Regions from separate parts of the Paenibacillus sp. FSL R7-0210 genome, predicted to be linked through region 1. Evidence: riboswitches for the same ligand, from Rfam matches in the RefSeq annotation. Region 1 holds a riboswitch; the other holds the start of a gene.

What was found. Region 1 has a riboswitch for S-adenosylmethionine ahead of metA (homoserine O-acetyltransferase MetA). Riboswitches for the same ligand answer to the same signal wherever they lie in the genome.
Region 2: another riboswitch for S-adenosylmethionine. It lies ahead of MKY64_RS00450 (methionine ABC transporter ATP-binding protein); the one in region 1 lies ahead of metA (homoserine O-acetyltransferase MetA).

Annotation. Positions count from the first base shown of each region.
Region 1 covers NZ_JBBPAR010000001.1:4,213,921-4,222,382, reverse strand. The annotation lists gene MKY64_RS18105 (HRDC domain-containing protein) at 1-800, shown strand, start outside; gene corA (magnesium/cobalt transporter CorA) at 971-1,906, opposite strand; SAM riboswitch class I at 2,433-2,564, shown strand; gene metA (homoserine O-acetyltransferase MetA) at 2,681-3,598, shown strand; gene MKY64_RS18090 (aminotransferase class I/II-fold pyridoxal phosphate-dependent enzyme) at 3,648-4,814, shown strand; gene mqnC (cyclic dehypoxanthinyl futalosine synthase) at 5,045-6,181, shown strand; gene MKY64_RS18080 (HAD family hydrolase) at 6,278-6,979, opposite strand; gene MKY64_RS18075 (bifunctional 2',3'-cyclic-nucleotide 2'-phosphodiesterase/3'-nucleotidase) at 7,300-8,462, shown strand, end outside.
Region 2 covers NZ_JBBPAR010000001.1:86,373-94,834, forward strand. The annotation lists gene MKY64_RS00435 (COX15/CtaA family protein) at 1-844, shown strand, start outside; gene MKY64_RS00440 (UbiD family decarboxylase) at 906-2,678, shown strand; gene MKY64_RS00445 (Cthe_2314 family HEPN domain-containing protein) at 2,705-3,451, shown strand; SAM riboswitch class I at 3,544-3,679, shown strand; gene MKY64_RS00450 (methionine ABC transporter ATP-binding protein) at 3,780-4,796, shown strand; gene MKY64_RS00455 (methionine ABC transporter permease) at 4,796-5,455, shown strand; gene MKY64_RS00460 (MetQ/NlpA family ABC transporter substrate-binding protein) at 5,514-6,389, shown strand; gene MKY64_RS00465 (NifU family protein) at 6,572-6,820, opposite strand; gene MKY64_RS00470 (YuzB family protein) at 6,903-7,157, shown strand; gene MKY64_RS00475 (NAD(P)/FAD-dependent oxidoreductase) at 7,184-8,245, opposite strand; gene mqnE (aminofutalosine synthase MqnE) at 8,324-8,462, opposite strand, start outside.

The sequences.
Region 1 (8,462 bases):
ATGGCTACCGCCCGCTGATTGACGGGGTATTTCATGATGACGATAACCTCAGCAGCCGCAGCCAGGAGCAGCTTAAGCTGCAGTATTACAGTGAGCAATACGGGAATGAAGCCATCTTCGAGGAGCTGTGCTCCTGGCGCAGAGGGAAGGCCTCCAGTGAGCGGAAGGCGCCTTATATCCTGGCCAGCAACCGACTGCTGCGCATGATCAGCGCATTTCTTCCCCGCACGGAGGAGGAGCTGCTGCAGCTCCCGGGTGTGGGTGAAGGCAAAGTCTCACAGTATGGTGCAGACTGGCTTAGCATCACCGCGGCGGCTGAGCGTGAGCATGATTTTCCGCTAAGCTGGGTGAATCATGCCATAGACGAAGAGAGCTTCGTATCCTGGCACTATAAGCAGAAGGAGCTTAAGTACAAGAAGCAGCTGGAGCGGCTGAGACTGCGGCGCGTTCTATTACAGGGGATTGAAGAGGGACAGGGGATGGAGCAGCTCAGAGTGCTTAGCGGAGTTTCCCGCCGTGAAGTGCTTGAAGTGGTAGAGGAGCTGGAGAAGGACGGCTACTCGGCCGAGAAGCTTATTGCCCTGGAGCTGAGAGAGGTGAGTCCCGAAGAACAGAACAATATTTGGACAGCCTATGAACTGATCGGCGACAACTTCCTGAAGCCTGTCCTCTACAAAGCCTACGGCGACAACTTCGTACCTGCTGACGGACTTGATCTGTATTACGAACGCCTGCGGCTGATCCGCATCCGCTTCCGGCGGGAGCATCCGGCGGCGTTAGGGATAGTTACCCCTCAATAATTATTGAGTCTGATGGCCTGCATCAGTCCCAATCTACGGTCCTGATGACCGGAATTCCTGATCGGCGCAGACGCATTACATACTGGTGACATACCAAAAAGACGAAGGCTCTCCGAGTCCCGGTAGCCGGGTATACGGTGCCTTCGTCCTTCGTATTCGTCCGCTCTGCTTCATAGCCACTCCTTCTTACGGAAGATAATTAGCATTCCGCAGCCTAGCGTCACCATAACGGCAATGACGCCATAGTAGCCGTACTCGGTGTGGATCTCCGGGATATTGTCAAAGTTCATGCCGTAGATTCCGGTAATCACGGTCAGCGGCATGAATATGGTAGTAATTGCTGTAAATACACGCATGATTTCATTGGCTCGGTTCGCAATACTGGACTGATAAGCTTCGCGCAAGTTGCCCATGAGATCGCGGTATGTTTCGAAGGTCTCAGAGATCTTGACCGCATTCTCATAAATATCGCTGAAATACTTCTGCAGCTGATCGTCGATCAGGCGAAGATCCTTCTTGTTGAGTGTGTTGATAACTTCCTTCTGCGGGCCGAGCATCTTCTTCAGCCAGAGAATCTCACTGCGCAGACCGATGATCTCGCTCAGATGCGATTTCTTGGTATGCATGAGGATGTCTTCTTCCAGCTTCTCGATCCGCGCTTCAATCCGGTCACCGACCGAGAAGAAGTTGTCGACAACGAGGTCGATCAGCAGATACAGGAAGCGGTCAGGCGTACTGACCTCCTGCTCCCACAGTACGGGCTTCAGGACACGCAGTTCATGGATCTTCTGCTTCGTAACGGTAATAATGAAATGTCTGCCAAGGAATACATTGAGTGCACGGAGGAAGATTTCCTCATCATCGAACCGGATGCTGTTCACCACGATGAAATAATGACTCTCATAAATCTCCAGCTTCGGACGCTGATCCTCTTCACTTAGACAGTCTTCCACAGCCAGATCATGCAGGCCGTATATAGGCTGAAGCTCTACAAGGTCCTCCACATCGGCATCAATCCAGTAGAACCCCTCAGCAGGGGCGGTTAAAGTTTCTTCAATATTGTCAATAGGCGTAAAAACCCCTGCATTCACCAGCCGGATTTTCATCTGATTCACTCCTTATGTCCCTGGTCTTCTCCAGGGGTATGCTAATTTCAGCACACGGAAAAAATCAGCTTGGCCGGTGGTACAATCATGGACGAAGGCCAAAAGACGGTCCGAGAGCATGAAGAAAAAGGGCTCCCGCCGCCGGCAAGCTGATGTTAATCCTGTGTGGTTGTTCATTCTGCACGCTTATTCGCGAGCCCGGGTCGCCTTCCATTGTTCTCTCACCTCTTCTTTTCGCCGTTTTTTTTGAAATATAAGAATGTATAGGTTTCACACGATCCCTTATCCTTATATTTCTCGCTGAAACGGTACCGTCCTTTAAAGGGACGGCAAAGCCGTTTCCACTTGGTTGAAACACTTGTCTAGTATAACGCCGGGATATGGCTCTTACAAGAGAAATTGTTTTCTGTTATAAGGCCCCTTCAGCATTGTATGGACTTGACGAAAAGGAGGTTCATGATTTAAAGTGAAATTTAAGAAAAAGCATCGTTCAGATGCTTAAGGTTATTCAACTGAATACAGCTAAATCTTATCAAGAGCAGGTGGAGGGACTAGCCCGATGAAACCCGGCAACCGGCGTGTGAACGCACGGTGCTAATTCTTGCGGAAGCTTTGCAGGGCGTTGTTCGTCCGGCGGAAGTTCTCTGGCAGATGAGAGAGGCGCATATGACTGCATGATATGACCTTTCTCGCCCGGGAAAGGTCTTTTTTCGCTACCCTGCCTCAGGTTGAACCACCAAGTGGAACCCCATTTCAGTTAAGGAGTGAACAGCAATGCCTATCAAAATTCCCGACAGCCTGCCGGCCAAAGAAGTATTATCCGGTGAGAATATTTTTGTAATGGATGAAAGCCAGGCCTTCCATCAGGATATCCGTCCTCTCCGGATCGCCATCCTGAACCTGATGCCTACCAAAGAAACTACTGAGACCCAGCTGCTGCGCCTTATCGGGAATTCCCCGCTTCAGGTGGATGTTGTTCTGCTGCACCCCAGCTCCCATACGTCGAAGAATACTTCGGCAGAGCATTTGAAGAGCTTTTACAAAACCTTTGATGAGATCAGCCACCGCCGGTTCGACGGCTTGATTGTAACCGGCGCTCCCGTAGAACAGCTTGAGTTCGAGGATGTCAACTACTGGGAAGAGCTGAAAGTGATTTTTGAGTGGAGCAAGCAGAATGTAACCTCGACCATGCACATCTGTTGGGCGGCGCAGGCAGGGCTGTATCATCACTTCGGCGTGCGCAAGGTGAGTCTGCCGGACAAATGCTTCGGAGTGTTTCCGCATACAATGAGCCATAATAATGTCAAGCTGCTGCGCGGCTTCGATGAAGTGTTCCATGTTCCGCATTCCCGCCATACCGACGTCTCCCGTGAAGATATTGAGCAGAACCCGGAGCTGCAGATTCTGGCAGAATCCGAGGAAGCCGGGGTGTACCTGGTGGCTACGCATGACGGGAAGCAGATTTTTGTCACCGGACATTCGGAGTATGATCCCTTCTCCTTGAAATGGGAGTATGACCGGGATATCGCCAAGGGGCTGGAGGTTGCCCTGCCGAAGCACTATTATCCCAAGGATGATCCGACACGCACACCGCCGGCAGTCTGGCGCGCCCATGCTAACTTATTATTCGCTAATTGGCTCAATTACTATGTATACCAGGAGACTCCTTACGATATCGGGGCATTTATCTAAGAGGTTGACTTATTCTTAATAGAAGTAATTAATCAGGAGGGCAATGGAGATGGATGAGAAACTGAGAATTGAGAGCAGACTGGCACAGATTGGTTCAATGGAGGACCCCGCCACCGGGGCCATTAATTACCCGATTTATCATGCGACAGCCTTCCGTCACCCGCGGCTTGGACAGAGCACAGGCTTTGACTACATCCGCACCAAAAATCCTACCCGCTCTGTCCTAGAAGAAGCGGCAGCGGCCCTGGAATCAGGGGATGCCGGCTTCGCCTGTGCCTCCGGTATGGCTGCACTGACTACAGTGTTCACCTTGTTTGGACAAGGGGACCATCTCATTGTATCGCTGGACTTGTACGGCGGTACTTACCGGCTGCTGGAACGGATTCTCTCCAAATACGGCATCAGCGCCTCCTATGTAGATACGAATGATCTGGATGGCCTGGAAGCGGCCCGCCAGCCGGGCACGAAGGCTGTATTCATTGAGACACCGACCAATCCGCTGATGATGATTACGGATGTCGAAGCCGTATGTACCTGGGCCCGCCGTCACGGGCTACTCACAATTGTGGACAATACGCTGCTGACCCCGTTCTTCCAGCGCCCGCTGGAGCTTGGCGCAGATATCGTGGTTCACAGTGCGACTAAGTATCTGGGCGGGCATAACGATGTGCTGGCGGGGCTGATTGTGACCAAGGGTGCAGAATTGTCGGCTGAAATGGCTGTCCTGCATAACTCCTTGGGAGCCGTTCTCGCGCCGAATGACAGCTACCAGCTGATGAAGGGCATGAAGACCCTCGCCCTGCGTATGGAGCGGCATGAGAGCAACGCCCTGGCTATTGCCCGTTATCTGCAGGAGCATCCGGCTATTGCCGAGGTCTTCCACCCGGGCCTGCCGGACCATCCGGGTTATGCCATTCAGAACCGCCAGTCCTCCGGCAACACCGGGATCTTCTCCTTCAAGGTAAAAGAGGCCAGCTATGTGGAGCCGTTGCTCCGCCATATCAAGCTAATTGCCTTCGCCGAGAGTCTGGGCGGTGTGGAATCGCTGATGACCTATCCGGCGATACAGACCCATGCCGATATTCCGGCTGAAATCCGCGATGCTGTAGGCGTGGATGACCGGCTGCTGCGCTTCTCTGTCGGCATAGAGCATGTAGATGATCTGATCGCCGATCTCGGGCAGGCCCTGGAGGCCGCCGGGAGCGAGCTGGAATAAGGCGATGCGCCGCCGGACCTGCCCGGCATGCGAGATTCACAGAACGTACAAGCAGCAGTGCCTTCGGGCACTGCTGTTTAATTTGCCTGGAACAAGGGCATTTATTCGGTCCTGTGCAGCGAAACATTTTTCAAGAACAGCCGATTGTGATACGATGGGAGAACGGACTATTTTTATTTCAAATTGTATTTATCTCATAGACTTCATAGATGAAGAGGAGGCCGTCAACAGTGAGTGCAGTCGATCTTATACTGGATAAGGCACTGAAGGGTGAACGTCTTCAGTTGGAAGATACGATCACATTATTCGAGAGCAATGAAATTGAGAAAATGGGCGCTGCCGCAGATATTATTATGAAGCGCTGGCACCCGGAGCCAGTGACGACATTCGTCATCGGCCGCAACATTAACTACACCAATGTATGTGATGTATACTGCCGATTCTGCGCCTTTTACCGCAGACCCGGTTCGGAGGAAGGCTATGTGCTTCCCGATGAGACGATCTACCAGAAGATTGCCGAGACCATGAGCGTAAACGGAACCGAGATTCTGATGCAGGGCGGTACGAATCCCAATCTGCCGTTCAGCTATTATACGGATATTCTGCGCGGCATCAAGCAGCGGTTCCCGGAGATTACGATGCATTCCTTCTCACCGGCGGAGATTATGAAGATGGTGGAGGTCTCCGGCCTGCCGCTGGAGCAGGTCATGCGTGAGATCCATGCTGCGGGCCTCGATTCCCTGCCCGGCGGCGGTGCAGAGATTCTCGATGACCGTACCCGCCGCAAGATCAGCCGGCTCAAGGGCTCCTGGCGCGAGTGGATGGACGTCATGCAGACCGCACACCGGATCGGCATGAATACAACAGCCACGATGGTGATCGGTCTGGGCGAGAGTATGGAAGAACGGGCGCTGCATCTGCTGCGTGTCCGTGAGGCCCAGGACGAATGTATTGCGAACAAATATGATTCCGAGGGCTTCCTGGCGTTCATCTCCTGGACCTTCCAGCCGGATAATACGAACCTGAAGCTGGACCGCCAGACCCCGGAGGAATACCTGAAGACCGTAGCGATCAGCCGCCTGGTGCTGGACAATATCAAGAACTTCCAGTCCTCCTGGGTAACGATGGGGCCTGAAGTAGGCAAGCTCTCCCTGCAATACGGCTGCAATGACTTCGGCAGCACGATGATTGAGGAGAACGTAGTCTCCTCGGCGGGCGCCACCTACAAGGTCAACATCGAGTCGATCACCCAGCTCATCCGCGAAGCGGGCAAGATCCCGGCGCAGCGCAACACGCGCTATGACATCCTGCGGACGTTCGAGGATGCGAGTGTCAAGATTGACAATGATTTTGTGATGCAGAACTAGAATAAATAAAGAAAACAAAAATAACGGAGTTAATCTACAAATTGTAGTTTTGACTCCGTTATTTTTTTATGCTCAACTGCAATGCTTGTTCCATTTCTATAAATAGGATAATAAATCGGATAGCTTTTTGAGGTTTAGATACTTTGTGTTTGCTTGAGAATTCGGTCTTGATAGGACTAATACGGATTGTATACCCAGAGCTGATGCACCATCTAAGTTCTGCTCATAATCATCGACAAATACTGTTTCTGTTGCCGGCAAATGCATCGCATTAAGTGCATGGCTGAACATGCCGGGATTAGGTTTGTTTACTCCAAGTTCAAAACTAAGTGTCATATTATCAAAATACTCATAAATACCAGCATTTTTAAGAACCCTTTTGATTGACGGGTCTGTATCTGAAATAACTCCAATCATATACTTTTCTCTCAGGCTTTCAAGGGTCTGCTTTGTATGATCAAAAAAAACGTAATTAGAATCGTTATACACTCTATCATATGCAATGATTTCAGCTTGTTCGTTGGTAAGGTGAATTTCAGGTAACCCTTCAGCCATTGTTTTATAGTAATTTGTATATCTTTCAAGCTCCTCATCTTCAGTTTTGTAAACTTCATTTTTGAGGTGCTCATTTGCTTTTGAAATTGCTGTATTCAATTGTTCTTGTGGTATTGACCCTAGTATTTGCGGATTTATGTATTCCAACGCTTTTAATGTTATCCTCCAATCACCTGTTGCAGGGCGGAAAATCGTCCAGCCAAGGTCGAGAAATATACCACGTACAGGTTTTTGTATAGTCATTTCAACTCCCCCTATAAATCCTATGATATTGGTAAAAATCCATTTATAAAAGAGTAATTAATCTGTTTTTATTTCCTGTTTAACCTGTCTAACAGGGTGGAGTCCAATTGAATTGGCTTTTTACGCTTTCTTCACTCGATTGTTCACTTGATTGTAAATTGATATCGTTATATTTTACAAAAAACGATGAATTAATGTGAGATTTTACACAACAATTTATAAGAGTTAATGGAATTTGATAGATTCATAGGGAAGGCTATGATACAATTTTTCGGACAGTGGTAGAATAATATAGCAATCACAGGGAGGAAATTAGATTTATGGGAGAGAGAAGATGGAACAAGCCGATAGCTTCTTTATTGGCTACCACAGTTCTGGCAGCACAGATGCTGGGCGGAGTATTCAATGTTCCTGTGCTGGCGGCAGGAAAGGCGGAGGCTTCTCCGGTGATTAATCCGGGAACCATTAATTTACGCTTGATGAGCACGACTGATGTTCATACGAACGTATATGGATGGGACTATTTCAAGGGTGCCGCCTCCGCGACTGTAGGTCTGGACCGTACTTCAACCTTAGTAAAGGCTGCACGCAATGACGCAGAGGGGAAATACAACCTTTTGCTGGATAATGGCGATTTAATTCAAGGAACACCGCTGGGAACGTATATGGCCCAAGTGTCTGATTTCAGGACTAGCGAAGACCAGATTCATCCGATCATCGCAGCTATGAACCTCATGGGTTATGATGCAGCAACCTTCGGCAATCATGAATTCAATTATGGTTTGGATTATCTGGACCGGACAGTTAAAGGCAATGTAAGCAGCGCAACTTATAAGGAGTCTACGGGAGCGAAGTTCCCTTATGTGAATGCAAATATTTATAATGTATCCGATAATGATAATACATTTGAACCTTATAAAATCATCGATAAAGAGGTAAAGGACAGCAACGGCAACACCGTTACCATTAAAGTCGGCCTCCTGGGTCTGGTTACTCCGCAGATCATGGAGTGGGACAAGGTGAACCTGGAGAAAAAGGTTATTGCCAAAGATATTGTGGAAACGGCGAAGAAGTTTGTTCCTGAAATGAAGACGGCTGGTGCGGACGTTATCGTCGCCATGACTCATTCCGGGTTCGACGCTGCTGCCGCAGAAGGAACCGGAGCAGAGAATGTCATTAACCTGCTGAGCAAGGTCCCTGGCATCGATGCCATTACCTTCTCGCATACCCACAAGGTATTCCCGACGAACGGGGATGACAGCAAGCTGGATGCTTCCTTCAAAGATCCATCCACCAAGCTCCCTTACAATAATGATGTAGCCAAGGTAGACAACCTCAACGGCCATATTAATGGCACTCCGGCAGTACAAGCGGGCTATGGCGGAGGTTACCTGGGCCTTATCGATCTGAAAATCGCCCAGAACAGCAGCGGCAAATGGGCAGTAGACAAAGCAGCTTCCAAGGCTTCTACGCGCTCTATTGC
Region 2 (8,462 bases), 4.1 Mb from region 1:
CTCGGGACTGGAATGCGGAAATCAGTGGCCGCTGTGCCACGGGAAGCTGATTCCGGCCTATACCATCGGCTCTCTGATTGAATATACCCACCGCTTGTTCAGCGGCCTGGCTGGCCTGCTGTCCCTGGCTTCCATGGTTGCCTTCTGGCGTTATGCCAGGCACCGCAGAGATCTGCTGGCCTATGCCCTGCTGACCCTGATCTTCGTCATCGTTCAAGGCGGGATGGGAGCGCTTGCAGTAGTGAAATCGCAGTCGGCTGCGGTTATGGCCCTGCATATGGGCTTCTCGCTGATTGCCTTCGCCGGTTCGCTGATGCTGGCGCTTGGGACCAGACGGACATTCGCTCCAGGAGCGGAATTCAGCACAGGAAGTCCCAAAGTCCGCCCAGCCTTCCGCAACTTAACCTGGGTTACTGCAGTATATTCATATATCGTGGTCTACATCGGCGCCTACGTAAGCCATACCAGCTCCCAAGGCGGGTGCTCCGGCTGGCCGCTGTGTAACGGACAATGGATTCCGGAGATGAGCGGCGGAGTAGGGATTGTATTCATTCACCGGATGGCGGCGGCGATTCTGTTCCTGCTGACGGCTATACTTGGGCATCTGGCCTTCTGGAAGCATAAGGAGCTGCCGGAGCTGAGGGCTCTGGGAGTAGCGGCAGTTCTGTTATGCCTGATGCAGGTATTCAGCGGAGCCGCAGTAGTATACACATTGAATAATGAAAGATTGTACATATTTGCTGCGTTGTCTCATATCGTGCTGATCTCCGGACTCTTCGGGGTTCTGTGCTACATGAGTGTAAGGGTCTGGCAGTTAAGCGGAGCCGGCAGGGGCAGCAAGTAATAAGTAAACGGCAACGGTGGACGGGATAAGCATAAGGTCCTGTTTGAGGAGGAACGCTATAGTGCGATACGGTAATTTACGACAATGGATTGAGCAGCTCCGCAGGGATAAGGATCTGGCAGTGATAGATACCCCTGTTGATCCTTATCTGGAGCTTGCCGAAATTCACCGCCGGGTGGTGGAGGAGGAAGGCCCGGCACTGCTGTTCACGAACGTGCAAGGAACACCGTTCCCGGTCGCTACGAACCTGTTCGGTACAGTTCAGCGCGTCAACAAGGCCTTTGGGACAAGACCGGAGCAGCTGCTGAAGTCGCTGACAACGGCGATGGACCAGCTGTTTCCGCCTTCAGGCGCCGGCTTATGGCGGGAGAAGACGGTGCTGCTGGAGCTGCTGAGGGCAGGAACCAAGAATATACCGCAAGGAGAGGCTCCGGTACTCGGCGTCTGCAGCAGCAGTGATCCGCTGAAGGAGCTGCCCCGGATTACGGCCTGGCCTAAGGACGGCGGGGCATTCATCACGCTTCCTCTGGTCTATACGGAGAATATCACCAACCCCAAGGATCATAATCTCGGACTGTACCGGATTCAGATGTATGACGACAGCACCACAGGTATTCACTGGCAGATTCACAAGGGCGGCGGCTTCCATCACTCGCAGGCAGAGCTTCTCGGCGAGACCCTGCCGGTGTCTGTCTTCATCGGCGGGCCGCCGGCCCTAATTGCAGCGGCAGTGGCACCGGTGCCGGAACGGATTCCGGAGCTGATGCTGGCTTCGCTGATGCTGGGCGGCAAGCTTCCCATGGTGCAGGACCCCTTGGGCGGGCACCGGATTCCGGCTGAGGCGGAATTCTCCATCCGGGGACGCGTGTCTCCGCTGGAGCGGAGAGCGGAAGGGCCTTACGGCAGCCAGTCCGGCTACTATTCCATGCAGCATAATTTCCCGGTCATGCATGTTCAGCGGATGTGGCACCGCAAGGATGCCATCTACCCGGCGACCATCACCGGCAAGCCGCGCCAGGAGGATTATTATCTGAAGGATTATTTGCAGCGGCTGCTCGCTCCAGCCTATCCTCTGCTGATCCCTTCGGTCAAAGCGCTGTGGTCCTACTCCGAATCCGGTTCGCATTCACTGACCTCAGCGGTCGTTAGGGAGAGCTATCCCCGTGAGTATATGGTGTCAGCGTTTCGTATCTTAGGGGAAGGTCAGCTCTCTTTAACCAAATTCCTGCTGTTGACTAATGTGCAGGTGGAGCTAACGGATTTCCCCAAGCTGCTGGAAACTGTGCTTGAGCGCTTCAATCCGCAATCGGATCTGACGATCTTTGCCAATACCTCCATGGATACACTGGATTATACCGGACGTAAGCTGAATCATGGCAGTAAGGCGGTGATGGCGGGCATTGGCAGCCCGGTCCGTGAGCTGCCACGGACCTATACAGAGGGTCTGCTTCCATCAATCACCGCCGCTGTGCCTTATTGCGGAGGATGTTTAGCCGTTTCCGGTGCATCCTATGAAGAGGACCCGGAGCTGCCGGAGCGGCTGGTGGCTGCCTTCAAGGAGAGGGAGACCGCCTGGCCGCTGATTGTGCTGGTGGATCAGGCAGAAGAGGCGGTAAGCACGCAGACCTCCTTCCTGTGGACCGTATTCACCCGCTTCAATCCGGCGGATGATATCTATTCGGCGGCCGGGGTACACCGGGGCAGCGTCAGCTATACACTGCCGATCATTATAGATGCCCGGATGAAGCCGGGATACCCGGAGGAACTGGCTCCGAGCGAGGATATTGCGAAGCGGGTAGACCGCAACTGGAACCGTTATTTTCCTCTAGTGTAAAAGTGAACTTTAAGGAGGGTCAAAATATGCTGCGGACGTTACTTGGAGAGCCGCCCCGCGTGAACAGCGGTGTGCTGGCTGAAGCTATGGAGTCCATGGCGAAGGCAGCCTCCATGCTGCGCAAGGAGATGGCGGCACATGAAGACCATGACCATGAATACCGCAAGCTGGAAATTTGGACACGCGGCCTGATCTCCTCTCTGGATGAGCTGGAGCAGAGCTGGTTCGCAGCAGCCTTTTTCCGGAAGTCAGTGATCGCAGGTTATATGGATGATATGTCGTCCACGGAGCAGGGGGAGTACGCCAGATATGTGTATTTCTACAAGGATGGCTTCATCCGTGTCTTCTCGCTGCTGGACAAGCTGGGCACGGTGCTGAATAATCTGTACAATCTCAATACAGGCAAGGTGAAGACGCATTTCTCTTATTTCACGGTGCTGAGGCAATTTCAGCTGCTTCACCCGCATCATCCGCTGGCGGAGAAGCTGGAGCGAATCAGGAATTCCTACCGGGAGCCAGTGGAGAATCTGCGCAAGCGGCGCAACGCTGAGATCCATTACATGAACGCGGAGATGACCGACGACCTCTGGCAGCGTCACCAGGGATTGCATGACAAGATTCGTCTGGAGGATCTCGACAGCCACCTGGAGGATTTGAAGCAGAGCCTGGAGATGGTATGCCAATCACTGGCCGCCGCATACAGCTACGGGAATGAACAATGGCACAAGAACAAAGCGGCCCCAGGCCCGAAATCCGGACAAGCCCGTCCGTAAAAACTTACCTTTGACAAAAATCTCGAAACTGAATTATACTTAGGCATACATTAACTTCTGACAGGATACGGAGTCTATAACTTCATACTATGATCTTATCGAGAGCGGCGGAGGGATAGGCCCGATGAAGCCCGGCAACCGGTTTGAATACAGCCTTACGCTGCATCCAAATGTCATGGTGCTAATTCCTACAATGCCGCCGGATTCGGGGGTTTTGGCAGATGAGAAGGCATTGTCATTATACACACAGGGCCTCTTGCGATCTGCATGGATCGTAGGGGGTCTTTTTTGCAATGATGGAAGCTAGAACAGAAGGGGGACGCAGCGGTTGATAGAATTGAAGGATATAACCAAGGTGTATGGCAAAGGCAGTAAGCAGGCAACTGCACTCTCTGCGCTGAGCCTGTCGATTAAGAAGGGGGAAATCTTCGGGGTGATCGGTCACTCCGGGGCCGGCAAAAGCACGCTGATCCGCTGCATTAATCTGCTGGAACGTCCGACTGCGGGCGAGGTGTGGGTGGACGGTGTCGAGCTGACAGCGCTCAGCCAGGGACAGCTGCAGGAGCAGCGGCGTAAGATCGGAATGATTTTTCAGCATTTCAACCTGCTCTCATCGGCTACAGTCTATGATAATATCGCGTTTCCGCTGCGGCTGATCGGAGCCGGAAGGAACGAGATTGAACAAAAGGTTAAGGAACTGCTCGCCCTGGTCGGGCTGGAGGAGCACTGGAATAAGTACCCGGCTCAGCTATCCGGCGGACAGAAGCAGCGTGTCGGAATCGCCCGGGCGCTGGCAAGTGATCCGGATGTTCTGTTATGCGATGAGGCGACCTCGGCGCTTGATCCGCAGACGACAGACTCCATTCTGCGCCTGCTGATGGATATCAACAGCAAATTCCATCTGACCATCGTGTTGATTACCCATGAGATGCATGTCATTCAGAGCATCTGCGACCGTGTTGCCGTGATCCATGGCGGCGGTATTGTGGAGCAGGGTGAAGTGGCCGAGGTCTTTCTGAAGCCGAAGCATGAGGTTACCAAGGAATTCATCCGCAGTGAGACCCAGTCGGACGGACCGCTCCGGCAAGCGATTGATGCTGTACAGCCAGGTTACACGAAGTCGGTCAAAATCACTTTTCTCGGACAAAAGACTTACGGGTCGACGCTCTCACAGGTGGTTCAGGGAACCGGGGTTCACTTCGCCATTCTTCATGGAACCATCTCTACGATCAAGGATGTTCCTTACGGCCAGCTGATCGTCCGGTTCGAAGGACCTGAGGGTGCGGTCGAAGCCACGCTCACTGAGCTCATAGCGCAAGGTCTTGATGTGGAGGTGATTTTGTAATGGACTTTAGCACAATTAATTGGGAAGAAATGCTGGAAGCTACGATTGCTACACTCAAAATGATCGCTATTTCAGGAATATTCACAATAATCCTTGGTTTACCGCTTGGAATTGTGTTATATTTATGGGGCAAGTCAAATAACGTTATTATCAGGGTGGTTTACTCGGTATTATCCTTCGTTGTGAATATCCTGCGTTCGGTTCCTTTTATCATTCTGATGGTTGCCCTGATTCCGTTCAGCAAGGCCATTATGGGCACTTCGATTGGTGTGCTTGGAACGATTCCGGCACTGGTAATCGGCGCGGCGCCATTCTTCGCCAGACTGGTGGAGACGGCACTGCGGGAGGTTGACCGGGGAATTATTGAAGCGGCGCAGGGCATGGGAGCGTCCACCGGGCAGATCGTTATGCGCGTGCTGCTGCCGGAGGCTCGTCCGGGTCTGCTTGCCGGTGTAACCATTACTGTTGTGACCCTTGTCTCGTATACCGCAATGTCCGGCATGATCGGCGGCGGCGGACTGGGTGACCTGGCGATCCGCTACGGATATTACCGCTATGAGAAGGAAGTCATGCTTATCTCGGTAGCGCTGATGGTGATTCTGGTGCAGCTGCTGCAAATGGCCGGTGACCGGCTGGTAAGACATTTTACACGGAAATAAGGTACGTCCACATATAGCCTTATTCAATAAACCATATGGATTAGAGGGGGATTTACAGATGAAAAAAGTACTGCTTACATTCTTCAGCCTGACCTTGATATTGGTGCTTGCCGCTTGCGGAAACAACAAGGCGAATAACACCACGAATTCTGCTGCGACAACGGCACCTACAGAAGCGGCTGCTGCAGAGCCGACTACAGAGCCTGCTGCGGACCCGGTAACCCTGGTGATTGGTGCTTCTCCTGTACCGCATGCGGAGATCCTCAAAGCGATTGCCCCACTGCTTGAAGCCCAAGGCATTAAGCTGGAGATCAAAGAATTCACAGATTATATTCTTCCCAATACACAGCTTGCCGAGAAGCAGCTCGATGCGAACTTCTTCCAGCACAAGCCTTACCTGGATGATCAGAACACCAAGAACGGCACAGATCTCGTATCTGTAACTGCTGTTCATGTAGAGCCATTTGGCGCCTATTCCAAAAAGATCAAATCGATCGATGAATTGGCAGAAGGTGCGAAGGTTGCGATTCCGAATGATGCAACGAACGGAGGCCGCGCCTTGATTCTGCTGGCGAAGAACGGTCTTATCAAGCTGAAGGATGACACCAATATTGCTTCCACCAAAGCGGATATCACCGAGAACCCTAAGAAGCTTGACATCATTGAGCTGGATGCAGCCATGCTGCCCCGTCAGCTGGATGAAGTGGACCTGGCGCTGATCAACACCAACTTCGCACTGGATGCCAAGCTGTCTCCTACGAAGGATGCGTTGTTCATCGAAGGCGGAGATTCCCCGTATGCTAACCTGCTGGTAGCCCGTCCTGACAATAAGGATTCCGATGCCATTCAGAAGCTGGCAGCAGCGCTGACTTCCCCGGAAGCGAAGGAATTCATCGAAAAGCAATATGACGGAGCAATTATCCCGGCATTCTAAGCTTAAGCCTAGGGAAGCGGAATAATCTAATGAGACCAGAAGAAGCCCGTAGCCAGAAATGGCTGGCGGAGCGGCTTCTGGTCTTTTTGAATCGCCGGGTGGTTGATCCTACAGACGAAATCCTCTATAATAAAAAAAATCCCGGCCTCTTAGCGGAGGCCGGGATGGTTTATGAAACGGGATTAGAATACCTGAACGACTTCTTCCACGCCTTCTACTTCTTCAATCAGGGCGCGTTCGATCCCGGCTTTTAGCGTGATCGTGGAGCTTGGGCAACTGCCGCATGCACCCATAAGCTTCAGCTTAACGATGCCGTCTTCAACATCAATCAGTTCCACGTCACCGCCATCGCGCTGCAGGAACGGACGAAGTTTATCAAGGACTTCCAGTACTTCATCGTACATGGTTGCGCTTTGTACATTCTCACTCATTTCTCAATCACTCCTTTCGTATGTTTATTATAGTACAAAAAGTTAAAAAATAAAATGGTTAAGGCAGAATAGGGAGATTATCATGAGACCAATTATAGAATTCTGTGCCAGCAACATCGGCCACGGCACTGAACCGCTCAAGCTTAAGCTGGAGCAAAACCCTGAATATGATGTAGTGGAGTACGGCTGTCTGAACAACTGCGGAGAGTGTTATCTCCAGCCGTTCGCCATGGTTGACGGGGAGATCATTGAGGCTGATTCCCCCGCTGCTCTGGAAGAGGCCATAGAAGCCGCTATACGAGAGGCAGAGGCCTGGGACAACCTGGAGATAGACTAAGCCGCCTGGATTCAAGCCGGGATTCTTTAGCCGAAATGGCGTTTGGACATCCACAGGACGCCGCTCTTCAGCAGGCGCGGAACCCGGCCCATGACGGAGCGGCGGCCCATCAGGCCGAAGCCGGCATTTTTACCGAGTGAACCGAGGGTTCCCTTCAGCTTAATCTTATTCAGCTTCGGGGTTTCCCCCCGCCATAACGCCTGTAATATCTGTCCCACCTGCTCGCCCTGGGCACCCGCCGCCTGTGCACTGGGCGCGAAGGGCAGGCTGGCACAGTCCCCGATCACATAGACCTCCGGATATTCAGCGATATTGTAATATTCCCCCACAATGAGCCTGCCTCCACGGTCCTTCGGAAGCTCCAGCTGCTGCACGACCTTCACGGGTTGAATACCGGCAGTCCATACCGTCACATCCGCCGGAATAGCTTGGGTGCCATTGAAGATGGCATCCTTCTCGACATGAGAGACCGACACCCCGCCAATCGTCTCCACCTGATGCTCACTGAACCATTCCTCGACATACCTGGACAGCTTGGCCGGAAAAGAAGATAAAATACGTTCTCCCCGGTCCATCAGAGAGATATTCAGATCCGGCCGGCTCTCCCGCAGCTCCGAGGCAATCTCTACGCCGCTCAGTCCCCCGCCGACAATATTGACGGTTCCATAAGGCTTCACATCGTTCAGCCGGCGGTAAGTTTCCCGGGTTCCGGCGAAGCTCTGAATACTGCAGGTGTATTCCTCGGCACCCGGAATGTTATGGTAATTATCCGTACAGCCGAGGGCAATCGCCAGGATATCATAGGCTACCGGCTCCCCGGAATCGAGCAGGACCAGCCTGCTCTCCAGATCAATGGAACCCACCTGCCCGTAACGTACGGTCAGGCGGGGGTGTACCGGGAATTGAATCCGCAGATGGTAATCGGTGGCGGTGCCTGCGGCCAGTGCATAATATTCGGTCTTGATCCCCTGATACGGCATCCGGTCCACCAGGATGATTTCCACATCAGGAGGAAGATGATTATCCAGCAGTTGCTGAATGAGGGCAAGACCGCCGTAGCCGCCGCCCAAGACAAGTAGGGTTCTCATGCCAACTGATCTTCCTTTCGGGTACATAATGGACAAGGCAGTTCTGCGTTCACTGGCTGAGGTAAGCTTGTTCTGTTCTTATTCGTATACCTTGATCTCGTTATAGAAGGTATCCCGTTCTACAGGAATCCGTCCTGCGCCCTTCACGAGCCAGATCAGCTCATCCCGGGTCAAGCCCTCCGGCGTCAGCGCGCCGGCAGCGTGGCTGATCCGTTCC